Regions from separate parts of the Rhizobium sp. R339 genome, predicted to be linked through region 1. Evidence: predicted binding sites of a transcription regulator. Region 1 holds the regulator's gene; the other holds the start of a gene.
What was found. The regulator LexA, encoded in region 1, represses DNA repair genes until DNA is damaged. The targets are predictions, from matches to a motif close to TGTTCNNNNTGTGTTCNG.
Positions count from the first base shown of each region.

Region 2: the regulator LexA is predicted to act here: its motif matches at 2,711-2,728, upstream of recA (recombinase RecA).

Region 1 is NZ_LOKV01000003.1:152,313-158,101, reverse strand. It holds gene ATY76_RS07430 (ComEC/Rec2 family competence protein) at 1-1,661, shown strand, start outside; gene lexA (transcriptional repressor LexA) at 1,642-2,361, opposite strand; gene ATY76_RS07420 (VOC family protein) at 2,559-3,455, shown strand; gene kdsA (3-deoxy-8-phosphooctulonate synthase) at 3,452-4,297, shown strand; gene eno (phosphopyruvate hydratase) at 4,439-5,713, shown strand.
Region 2 is NZ_LOKV01000004.1:39,819-45,607, reverse strand. It holds gene alaS (alanine--tRNA ligase) at 1-1,342, opposite strand, end outside; gene recA (recombinase RecA) at 1,508-2,596, opposite strand; gene ATY76_RS07945 (carbohydrate kinase family protein) at 2,826-3,770, shown strand; gene ATY76_RS07940 (pseudouridine-5'-phosphate glycosidase) at 3,861-4,787, shown strand; gene ATY76_RS07930 (PAS domain-containing sensor histidine kinase) at 5,058-5,789, opposite strand, start outside.

The DNA of each region.
Region 1 (5,789 bases):
CCGCGGCATCAGTGCCCGAGGCGCTGCTCGAATGGCTCTACCGGCTGCGCAGCGGCATCGGCGATCGCATAAGATCGGTGCTGCCCGGCGACACCGGCGCTTTTGCGGCCGCCCTCGTGACGGACGAACGGCGCGCCATTTCGAACGAGACGACGGAGGCGCTGCGCCAGTCTGGCCTTGCCCATATCATCGCCATATCGGGTCTCAATATGGCCTTGTCCGCTGGCATCTTCTTCGTCGGCTTTCGAATGCTGCTCAGCCTCTTTCCCGTCGTCGCCCAGGCCTATCCGACGAAGAAGATCGCCGCCGCCGGCGCGCTCCTTGCCGTCACGGCCTACTTCCTGATCTCCGGTTTCGCCGTCTCGGCCGAGCGCGCTTTCATCATGATGGCCGTGATGCTGATTGCCGTCTTCTTCGACCGGCCGTCGATCAGCCTGCGCAATGTCGCGCTGTCCGCGCTTGTCATTATCGCCATTTCGCCCTCCGAGGTGTTGGGCCCGAGCTTCCAGATGTCCTTTGCTGCGACATTGGCATTGGTTTCCGGGTATCAGATGTGGAAGGACCGGCGCGTCCGGGAAAACGCCTTTCTGAAATTGCCGATCATCAGGCCCATCGTTCCGGTGGCGGGGTTCTTCATCGGCGTCTTCCTGACCTCGCTGATCGGCGGCTTTTCGACCGCGCTGTTTTCGATCGAGCATTTTCATCGCCTGACCGCTTACGGCCTGCCGGCAAATCTCGCGACGATGCCGATCATCTCCTTCATCGTCATGCCGGCCGGGCTGCTGGCGATGCTGCTCATGCCTTTCGGCCTGGATGCCGTGCCCTGGAAGGTGGTTGGATTCGGCCTCGATCTGGTGATCGCGGTCGCAAAGACGGTTTCCGGCTGGGGCGGCGACATCGGGGTCGGACGGTTGCCCGGCTGGTACTTTGCAGTGGCTGTCGCCGGCTTCCTGCTCGTGACCCTGCTACGCACCCGGTTGCGGCATATCGGTGCTGCCGTCATTGCCGGCTCGACGCTTGTTTTGCTGCTTCTGCCGGCTCCTCGCGCCCCGGATCTGGTGATTTCGGAGGATGGCGCTCTGGTCGCGGTCGTGGAGGCGACCGCTATGGCTTCCAATCGCCCGAAGCCTTCGGATTTCATCTTCGATCAGTGGCAGCGAGCATTGGTCCTGCCCACGCATCATCCTCCGAAGATGCTGGAAGGCCCGGCGATTCCGGAAGGAGAAGATCGGCGCCTCAAGCTTTCCGCAGATCAGCAGGAGGAGGTGAGGACCGCGATGCAGGCCGCCGCAACGGGCGGCGAAACAAACCGCTTTTCCTGCGTCAAAAAGGCCTGGTGCATATCGCGGCTTGCCAGTGGAAAGGTCCTGACCGTCATCGACAATGCCGCCTATCTCGGTCCGGCCTGCGATGTGGGCAACATCGTCGTGACGTCGGTGCGGCTGCGCTTCGACCGTTGCCGCTCAGGCGCAATGCTTTTCACCGGAGAGACGCTCCGCAAGAGCGGTTCCGTCGAATTGCGCTTTACGGATGACGGTCCGCAAACCGTCACCGCATTCGGCCTGCTGTCGAGGCCATGGACGCGCCATCGCGCCTATGACTGGCGCACCGGCAATTTCGCCGAATCCGGCGTAATCGATGTCAGTGATAGCGGCGGATGAGACCGACGAGCTTGCCCTGAACCTTGACGCGATCAGGCCCGAAGATACGGGTCTCGTAAGCCGGGTTGGCCGCTTCCAGGGCGATCGATGCGCCCTTGCGGCGGAAACGCTTCAGCGTCGCTTCCTCGTCGTCGACGAGCGCGACGACAATGTCGCCGGGATTGGCGGTGCTGCCGTTGCGAATGATCACGGTGTCGCCGTCGAAGATGCCGGCATCGATCATCGAATCGCCTTTGACCTCGAGCGCATAATGCTCGCCATTGCCGAGCATATCGGCTGGAACGACGATGTCGTGGGTGTTGTTCTGGATCGCCGAGATCGGAACGCCGGCGGCGATGCGGCCCATGACCGGCACCGAAACCGAGTTGCCGTTATCGGCAACGGGCTTTGCTGGAGCGGGCGCGGCCACAGGCTGGGGCTTGCCGAGGCTGCCTTCGATGACGCTCGGCGAAAAGCCGCGCCGGGGCTGGATGCTGGGGCTGTAGGCTTCCGGAAGCTTGATGACCTCAAGGGCGCGAGCGCGATTCGGTAGGCGGCGAATGAAGCCGCGCTCCTCGAGCGCCGTGATCAGCCGGTGAATGCCGGACTTGGAAGCCAGATCCAGGGCATCCTTCATCTCGTCGAAAGACGGCGGAACGCCGGATTCCTTCATGCGCTCATGAATGAAAAGGAGAAGCTCCTGTTGTTTGCGCGTGAGCATCGACGTCAGACCCCGTGATTGAAACAAATCCAGAACAGACACTATATGTTCCATATGTGTTCCGCAAGTAGCTAAATTTCCGTAAAACTTGGCTCCAACTCGTTGAGATTTTTATTTTCATTCGCCGGATCGCCGGGCAGGCCTTGAATTGAGATGAGCACTGGCGCACATCTCTAGCTGTTTCGGGAGGGGATATCATGAACAGGCATTCCGCCAACCCGCATCCGCTGGATCACTTGGTGCTGCCCGTCGTCAATATCGATCTGGCGCGAGAGAGGCTCGGCAAGCTCGGCTTCACCGTCGCCGCCGATGCGCGCCATCCCTTCGGGACGGAGAATGCCTGCGTCTTCTTTGCCGACAAGACCTATCTGGAGCCGCTCGGGGTAGCGAGCGTCGAGGAGAGCGAGGCATCGGCGCGGAAGGGCAATGTGTTTATCGCCCGCAACCAAGCTTTCCGCTTCCGCTGCGGCGATGAGGGGCTTTCGGCGGTGGCTTTCGGCACTGCGGATGCTGGCCGAGATCATCATAACTTCGTTGGCAAGGCATCGAGCGCCGGTGAAATGCTGCAGTTCAGCCGGCCGATGACGATGCCGGATGGATCTGAAAGCATCGCCGGCTTCAAGCTCGCCTTTGCCGCTGACCTGCGCGCACCTGACTTCTTCCTCTTCAGTGTCGAGCGTATCAGTCCGCTCCCGGCAGATCGCGGCGCGCTGGAGGCGCATGCAAATGGCGTCACAGGCATTGCCGAGGTGGCGCTTAGCGCGCCGGACGCTGCGGCATTCGGAACTTTCGTCGGCCTTGCCGCGGGACAATCGGCGATCGAGAAAACCGGCTTCGGCGTGAAGATCGCGGCGTCGAATGCAAAGATCAACCTGATGACGCCGGAAGGGCTGGAAGCTTATTTTGAGATCGCCGTTTCGCACGCCGAACGCGGCCTGCGCGGGCGGGCCGTCCTCTTCAATGTCGCCGATCTTGCCGTGACAGAAGCGCATTTGGCTGCTAACGGGGTGACCTACACGCGCAAGAACAATCGCATTCTGGTGAAGCCCGCGCCCGGGCAGGGCACGCTCTTCGCCTTCGAGGAACCACGATGAGCTCCAATACGAATTCCGAAGTCAAGATCGGCGAAGGCAACGGTCAGGTCACCTTTTCCAATACCGGCCGCCTGTCGCTGATCGCCGGCCCCTGCCAGATGGAAAGCCGCGATCACGCCTTCATGGTGGCCGAGACGCTGAAGGAGCTTTGCGGCAAGCTCGGCATCGGCCTGATTTACAAGAGCTCCTTTGACAAGGCGAACCGCACGTCGCTTTCGGCCGAACGCGGCATCGGGCTGGAAAAGGGCATGGAGGTTTTTGCCGATCTCAAGAAGGAATTCGGGTTTCCCGTTCTGACCGATGTTCACACCGCCGAGCAGTGCACGGAAGTGGCAAAGACCGTCGATGTCCTGCAGATCCCGGCCTTCCTCTGCCGCCAGACCGACCTTCTGATTGCCGCCGCCAAGACCGGCCGCGTCGTCAACGTCAAGAAGGGCCAGTTTCTCGCTCCCTGGGATATGAAGAACGTCCTGAAGAAGCTCAATGCCAGCGGCAATCCGAACGTGCTGCTGTGCGAGCGCGGTGCCTCCTTCGGCTACAACACGCTGGTCTCCGACATGCGCTCGCTGCCGATCATGGCGGCGATGGGCGCGCCGGTCGTCTTCGATGCCACCCATTCGGTGGCACAGCCGGGCGGGCAGGGCGATTCCTCCGGCGGTCAGCGGGAATTCGTCGAAACGCTGGCGCGCGCGGCCGTCGCCACCGGAATTGCGGGCGTCTTCCTCGAAACTCACCAGGACCCCGACAATGCGCCTTCCGACGGCCCCAACATGGTCTATCTCAAGGACATGCCGCGGCTCCTCGAAAAGCTGCTGGCCTTTGATGCGATCGCCAAGGCGTGATGTTCAACAGGCTGACATGATCGTGTTATAGGCCACATCGGAGCGCTGGTCCGGAGGCGTGAAACTGCAGCATTGTAATTTGCACGCCTTCGATTATGACAGGCTTCGAACGACTTATCACCCACCGAGCAGGAAGAACCCATGACTGCAATCACCGATATTATCGCCCGCGAGATTCTCGATAGCCGTGGCAACCCCACCGTCGAAGTCGATGTCTATCTCGAAGACGGCAGCATGGGCCGCGCGGCCGTTCCCTCGGGTGCCTCGACGGGCGCGCATGAGGCGGTCGAGCTGCGTGACGGCGGTAAGCGCTATCTCGGCAAGGGCGTTGAAAAGGCTGTCGAGGCTGCCAACACCGAGATCTTCGACGCGATCGGCGGTATCGACGCCGAAAACCAGATCCAGATCGACAACATCATGATCGAGCTCGACGGCACGCCGAACAAGTCGCGCCTCGGCGCCAATGCCATCCTCGGCGTGTCGCTCGCCGTCGCCAAGGCTGCCGCCCAGGCTTCCGGCCTGCCGCTCTACCGTTATGTCGGCGGTGCTTCCGCAAGCCTGCTGCCGGTGCCGATGATGAACATCATCAACGGCGGCGCGCATGCCGACAATCCGATCGACTTCCAGGAATTCATGATCATGCCGGTCGGTGCGGATTCCATCCGCGAAGCCGTCCGCATGGGCTCGGAAGTCTTCCATACGCTGCGCAAGGAACTTGCCGCACAGGGCCATAACACCAATGTCGGCGATGAAGGCGGTTTCGCACCAGGCTTGAAGAGCGCGCCCGAGGCTCTCGACTTCATCATGAAGTCGATCGAGAAAGCCGGCTACAAGCCCGGCGACGACATGTATATCGGCCTCGATTGCGCCTCGACGGAATTCTTCAAGGACGGCAAGTATGTTCTCGAAGGCGAAGGCCGCACGCTCGAGCCGGGCGCCATGGCCGAATATCTGGCCGAACTCGCCGGCAAGTATCCGATCATTTCGATCGAAGACGGCATGGCCGAAGACGACTGGGACGGCTGGAAGGCGCTGACCGACCTGATCGGCAAGAAGACCCAGCTGGTCGGCGACGATCTCTTCGTCACCAACTCTGCCCGTCTTCGTGACGGCATCCGCATGGGCGTCGCCAATTCGATCCTCGTCAAGGTCAACCAGATCGGTTCGCTGACGGAAACGCTGGATGCCGTCAACACGGCGCACAAGGCAGCCTACACCGCCGTCATGTCGCACCGCTCCGGCGAAACGGAAGATTCGACCATCGCCGATCTCGCGGTCGCCACCAACTGCGGCCAGATCAAGACCGGCTCGCTGTCGCGCTCCGACCGCCTTGCCAAGTACAATCAGCTGATCCGCATCGAAGAAGGCCTCGGCCCCCAGGCCCAATATGCCGGCCGTTCGATCATCCGCGGCTGATCGGATCTGATTTTCAATCGCTTGAGCCCTGCGCCTTGTGAGAGGCGCGGGGTTTTTTATTGCCCGTTTTTTAGAG
Region 2 (5,789 bases), on a different contig from region 1:
CCTTCAGCTCGAACCAGACGGTTTCGGTTGCCTTCTCGCCGGAACCGGCCCAATGCGAGCGGGCTTCGGCCTTCTGGCGTTGCATGGCGTCGGTGAAGCCGGAGATATCGACGCCGATCTCGCGGGCGCGCAGGGCGTCCTGCGTCAGGTCGAGCGGGAACCCATAGGTGTCGTAGAGCTTGAAAGCGGTCTCGCCGTCGAGCATGTCGCCCTTGCCGAGGTCCGTCGTCGCATCCGACAACAGCGACAGGCCACGCTCCAGCGTCTTGCGGAAGCGGCCTTCCTCCAGCTTCAGCGTCTCCGAGATCAGCGCTTCGGCGCGCACGAGCTCCGGATAGGCGCGGCCCATCTCCTGCACCAGTGTCGGCAGCAGCTTGTACATCAGCGGCTCCTTGGCGCCGAGAAGCTGAGCGTGCCGCATGGCGCGGCGCATGATACGGCGCAGCACATAACCGCGACCTTCATTCGACGGCAGAACGCCGTCGGCGATCAGGAAAGCCGAGGAGCGCAGATGGTCGGCGATGACGCGGTGGCTGGCGCTTCCCTCAGCCTTGGCGCCCATCGTGTCTTCGATCGCGCCGATCAGCGTGCGGAACAGGTCGGTGTCGAAGACGCTTTGAACGCCCTGGAGAATGCAGGCCATGCGCTCAAGACCCATGCCGGTATCGATCGACGGACGCGGCAGCGGGTTGCGAACGCCGGGCTCGGTCTGCTCGAACTGCATAAAAACAAGGTTCCAGAATTCCAGGAAGCGGTCGCCATCTTCCTCCGGCGAACCGGGAGGACCGCCCCAGACGTTCTCGCCCTGGTCGATGAAAATTTCAGAGCATGGGCCGCAGGGGCCGGTATCGCCCATCTGCCAGAAATTGTCGGAGGTCGGGATGCGGATGATCTTGTCGTCGGAGAAACCGGCGATCTTCTTCCACAGCGCCGCTGCTTCCTCGTCTTCGGAATAGACGGTCACCAGCAGACGATGTTTCGGCAGGTCGAAACCCTCCGTCACGAGCTTCCAGGCAAGCTCGATCGCATTCTCCTTGAAATAGTCGCCAAAGGAGAAATTGCCGAGCATTTCGAAAAAGGTCAGGTGACGCGCGGTATAGCCGACATTGTCGAGGTCGTTATGCTTGCCGCCGGCGCGCACGCATTTCTGCGAGGTCGTCGCTGTGGAATAAGGACGCTTTTCCAGCCCGGTAAAGACGTTCTTGAACTGCACCATGCCGGCATTGGTGAACATCAGCGTCGGGTCGTTGCGCGGCACAAGCGGGCTCGAGGAAACGATCTCGTGGCCGTTCTTCTTGAAATAGTCGAGGAAGGTCGACCGGATATCGTTCACGCCGCTCATTCTATGCCCTTCGATGCTGCCCGAGGCAGGTAAATACAAATCCATCGGCTTTTAACGTTCACCTCCGCCACTGTCCAGCCGACAAACAGAACCGGCCGCATTCTGATCAGAGAATGCGGCCGGTGTGAACTTCAGGCGGACTGACGGAAAAGCTCCGCGCGGAAATTACATTTCCCCAGCGTCATCGCCGTCATTGGCATCCGGCCCGCCATTCTGCAGGAAGCGGTCGGCGATGAGACCGGCATTCTGCCGCAACGACAGCTCGATCTCGCGGGCGAGATCCGGATTGTCGCGCAGGAAGGTCTTGGCGTTTTCGCGGCCCTGGCCGAGACGCTGACTGTTGTAGGAGAACCAGGCACCCGACTTTTCGACGATGCCGGCCTTGACGCCGAGATCGACGAGTTCGCCGGTCTTCGATACGCCTTCGCCATACATGATGTCGAACTCGACCTGCTTGAAGGGAGGCGCCATCTTGTTCTTGACGACCTTGACGCGGGTCTGGTTGCCGATCACCTCTTCGCGCTCCTTGACCGCGCCGATGCGGCGGATGTCGAGGCGCACGGAGGCATAGAATTTCAGCGCATTGCCGCCGGTCGTCGTTTCCGGCGAACCGAACATGACACCGATCTTCATGCGGATCTGGTTGATGAAGATCACCATGCAGTTCGACTTGGAGATCGAAGCGGTCAGCTTGCGCAGCGCCTGGCTCATCAGGCGGGCCTGCAAGCCCGGAAGACTGTCACCCATCTCACCTTCGATTTCGGCGCGCGGCGTCAGCGCGGCGACCGAGTCGACGACCAGAACGTCGACGGCGCCGGAGCGCACCAGCGTATCGGTAATTTCGAGCGCCTGTTCGCCGGTATCGGGCTGCGAGATCAGAAGGTTCTGCAAATCGACGCCAAGCTTGCGGGCATAGACCGGATCGAGAGCGTGTTCGGCGTCGACGAAGGCGCAGATGCCGCCCTTCTTCTGGGCTTCCGCAATGGTCTGCAGCGCAAGCGTCGTCTTACCGGAGCTTTCCGGACCGTAGATTTCGATGATACGGCCCTTCGGCAGGCCGCCAATGCCGAGCGCGATATCGAGGCCGAGCGAGCCCGTCGAAACCGTCTCGATCTCGACGACGTTCTCGTTGGAGCCGAGTTTCATGATCGAGCCCTTGCCGAACGACCGCTCTATCTGTGAGAGTGCCGCTTCAAGCGCCTTGCTTTTGTCCACCGATTTGTCCTCTACCAGCCGCAATGAATTCTGAGACATCCGATCCACCTTTAGGTTATTGAAGCCGCTCAAGCAATGTCGAGTTTGTACCCTATTTGTTCCACTCTCGCAATAGGCGATCAAACAATTGAAAGAAAAAGGTAAAACGGTTCGTGTTCTATATTTGTTTTATCGATGCAAAGCAAAGGCTTAAGCCGCCTGTACCGGCCTTGGCGGAAGCGTGTATCGGCTACCGATTCGCCCGCCCGGCGTCAGGAGAGCCGCGCAGATGAAGAAAAAGATTCTCGTTCTCGGCGGTGCTCATATCGACCGCCGCGGCCGTATTTCCGGTGACACCGCGCCAGGCGCCAGCAATCCCGGCGCCTGGTTCGAGGAGCCTGGCGGCGGCGGCTTCAATGCGGCGCGCAATCTTGCTAGGCTCGGTTTTCACGTGACGATGATCTCGCCGCGCGGCGGCGATGCCATTGGCGAGATGGTGGGCGAAGCCGCCGACTACGCCGGCATCGACGACCGACCCTTCGTCTTCCTCGACCGCAAGACGCCGAGCTACACCGCGATCATCGAGAAGGACGGCAATCTCGTCATCGCCCTTGCCGACATGGATCTCTACCGCTTCTTCGTGCCGCGGCGCCTTTCGATCCGCTGGGTGCGGGATGCCTTCGCCGCCCATGATTTGATCCTTTTCGATGCCAATCTGCCGGAAGAGACGATCGCGGCCATCGTCGCAAAGGCGCATTCGCTCGCGAAGCCTGTCGCCGCGATCGCGATTTCGCCGGCCAAGGTCGTGAAGCTGAGGTCCTGCGTCGGGGATATCGACTATCTATTCCTGAACGAGGCGGAAGCAGCGGTCCTTGCCGGCAGGCAGCCGGAGGACGCGGAAGACTGGCCGCCGCTCCTGAACGAGATCGGCGTAAGGAACGCCGTCATCACCCGTGGCCGGCGGGAACTCGTGGCGCTTGGCCCGGGCCGCGCCGTGACGCTTCAGCCGCCGGTTGCCGAGACCGTCGCCGATGTCACCGGCGCCGGCGATTCCCTCGCCGCCGGCACGCTCGCCGCCTTGATATCAGGCCTGCCGCTCGAGGAAGCCATCCGCCACGGCACCGCAGCGGCGGTGCTGACCGTCCAGTCGCGGCACGCGGTCAACGAAAATCTGACGCCGGACCTGCTGAATGAGGCGCTTGCTCTTGTTCCCAAGGTCAGAATTCTGCATTGAAGCGGCCAAACAAAATAGCTTGAGCACGATGCCGCCCGAAAACCGCCGGCACCTTTCGGCATCATGCTCTATCGATCACAGGACAAGATCATGACCAAGCCCATCTCCCCTCTTCTGCCGATCGCCTATTCGAAGGAAGTCGCCAGCGCCAAGCAGCGCGGCGTCCCGATCGTGGCGCTGGAATCGACGATCATCACCCACGGCATGCCCTATCCCGGCAATATTGAGATGGCCCGCAGCGTCGAGACGATCATCCGCGAACAGGGCGCCGTGCCGGCAACGATCGCCGTCATCCATGGCACGCTGCATATCGGTCTAGAGTCCGCCGAACTGGAGCAGCTTGCCAAGGCGACGGAGGTGATGAAGGTGTCGCGCGCCGATCTCGCCTTCGCGATCGCCGAGCGGCGAACCGGCGCCACCACGGTTGCGGCGACGATGATCGCGGCCTCCCGCGCCGGGATCCGTGTCTTTGCGACGGGCGGCATCGGCGGCGTGCATCGCGGCGCTGAGGAAAGCTTCGATATCTCCGCCGATCTCGAGGAACTGGCGCGTACCGGCGTCATCGTCGTCTGCGCCGGCGCCAAGGCGATCCTCGACATTCCGAAGACGCTGGAAGTGCTGGAAACCCGCGGTGTGCCCGTCGTCACCTATGAAAGCGAGGAATTCCCCGCCTTCTGGTCGCGTTCCTCGGGTCTTCGCAGCCCGCTGTCGCTGAACAGCCCGGCCGCAATCGCCAATTTCCAGACCACGCGCGAACAGCTCGGCATCGACGGCGGCATGCTCATCGCCAATCCGGTGCCTGAAGCCGACGAGATCCCGCGCGAGGAGATGGAGATCTATATCGAACGCGCACTCGATAGCGCCGAGCGTGACGAAATTACCGGCAAGGCGGTGACGCCCTATCTGCTCTCGACGATTTTCGACCTGACGGACGGCCAGAGTCTGAAGACGAATATTGCGCTTGTTGAAAACAATGCGCGGCTGGCGGCAGAGATTGCCGTGGCGTTGGGTGAGTAATTTTTGAGAGGCAGGCAGGTCCCGCCCTGGCTTTAGCGGATTGCCGTGGGTCACCCCCCTCTGCCCTGCCGGGCATCTCCCCCACAAGTGGGGAGATCGACAAGAGGCGTGCCCCTCCCGCCTCTCTACTGTTTCGCCGGATTGCAACGCTTATTGCTGGGGAACGCCGGTGCGCCCAGCCAATCTCCCCACCTGTGGGGGAGATGTCCGGCAGGACAGAGGGGGGTGCCACGTCGAACGCCCTATCCGGAAACCACGAAGCCGTAACCGCTAGCTATCCAGCGTCTCCTTCACCACCACAGCCAGTTGCTTCAGCGAGAACGGCTTCGGCAGGAAGCCGAATTTCGCGTCCGGCGGCAGGTTGCGGGCAAAGGCGTCCTCGGCATAGCCGGAGACGAAGATGAATTTCAGGTCGGGATAGTTCTTGCGCAGCTCGCGCAACAGCGTCGGGCCGTCCATTTCAGGCATGACGACGTCGGAAACGACGATGTCGACCTTTCCTTCGAGCTCTTCCATGATGCTCAGCGCCTCGACGCCGGAGCCTGCCTCGTGCACGGTATAGCCCCGTGTTTCCAGCATGCGTTTACCGCCGCGGCGCACCGCCTCCTCGTCCTCGACGAGAAGAACGACGGCCGAGCCGGTCAGGTCCTCGGGCTGCTGCGGCGATGCGGGCGGCGGTGGCACTTCCGTCCCGGCAATGGCGCCGTCGATCGCGCCCGCCTCTGCCGCAACCGCCGGCTCCGGAATGTGGCGCGGCAGGAAGACGCGGAAGGTGGTGCCCTTGCCGACTTCGGACTCCGGCTGGATGTATCCGCCCGACTGCTTGACGATGCCATAGACCATGGCGAGGCCGAGACCGGTGCCCTTGCCGACATCCTTGGTGGTGAAGAAAGGCTCGAAGATCTTGTCCATGATCTCTGGCGCGATCCCGGTGCCGTTATCGGCAACCTCGACCAGCACCATGTCCTCGGCCGGCATATAGGAATAGTTGAAGGCGGCGAC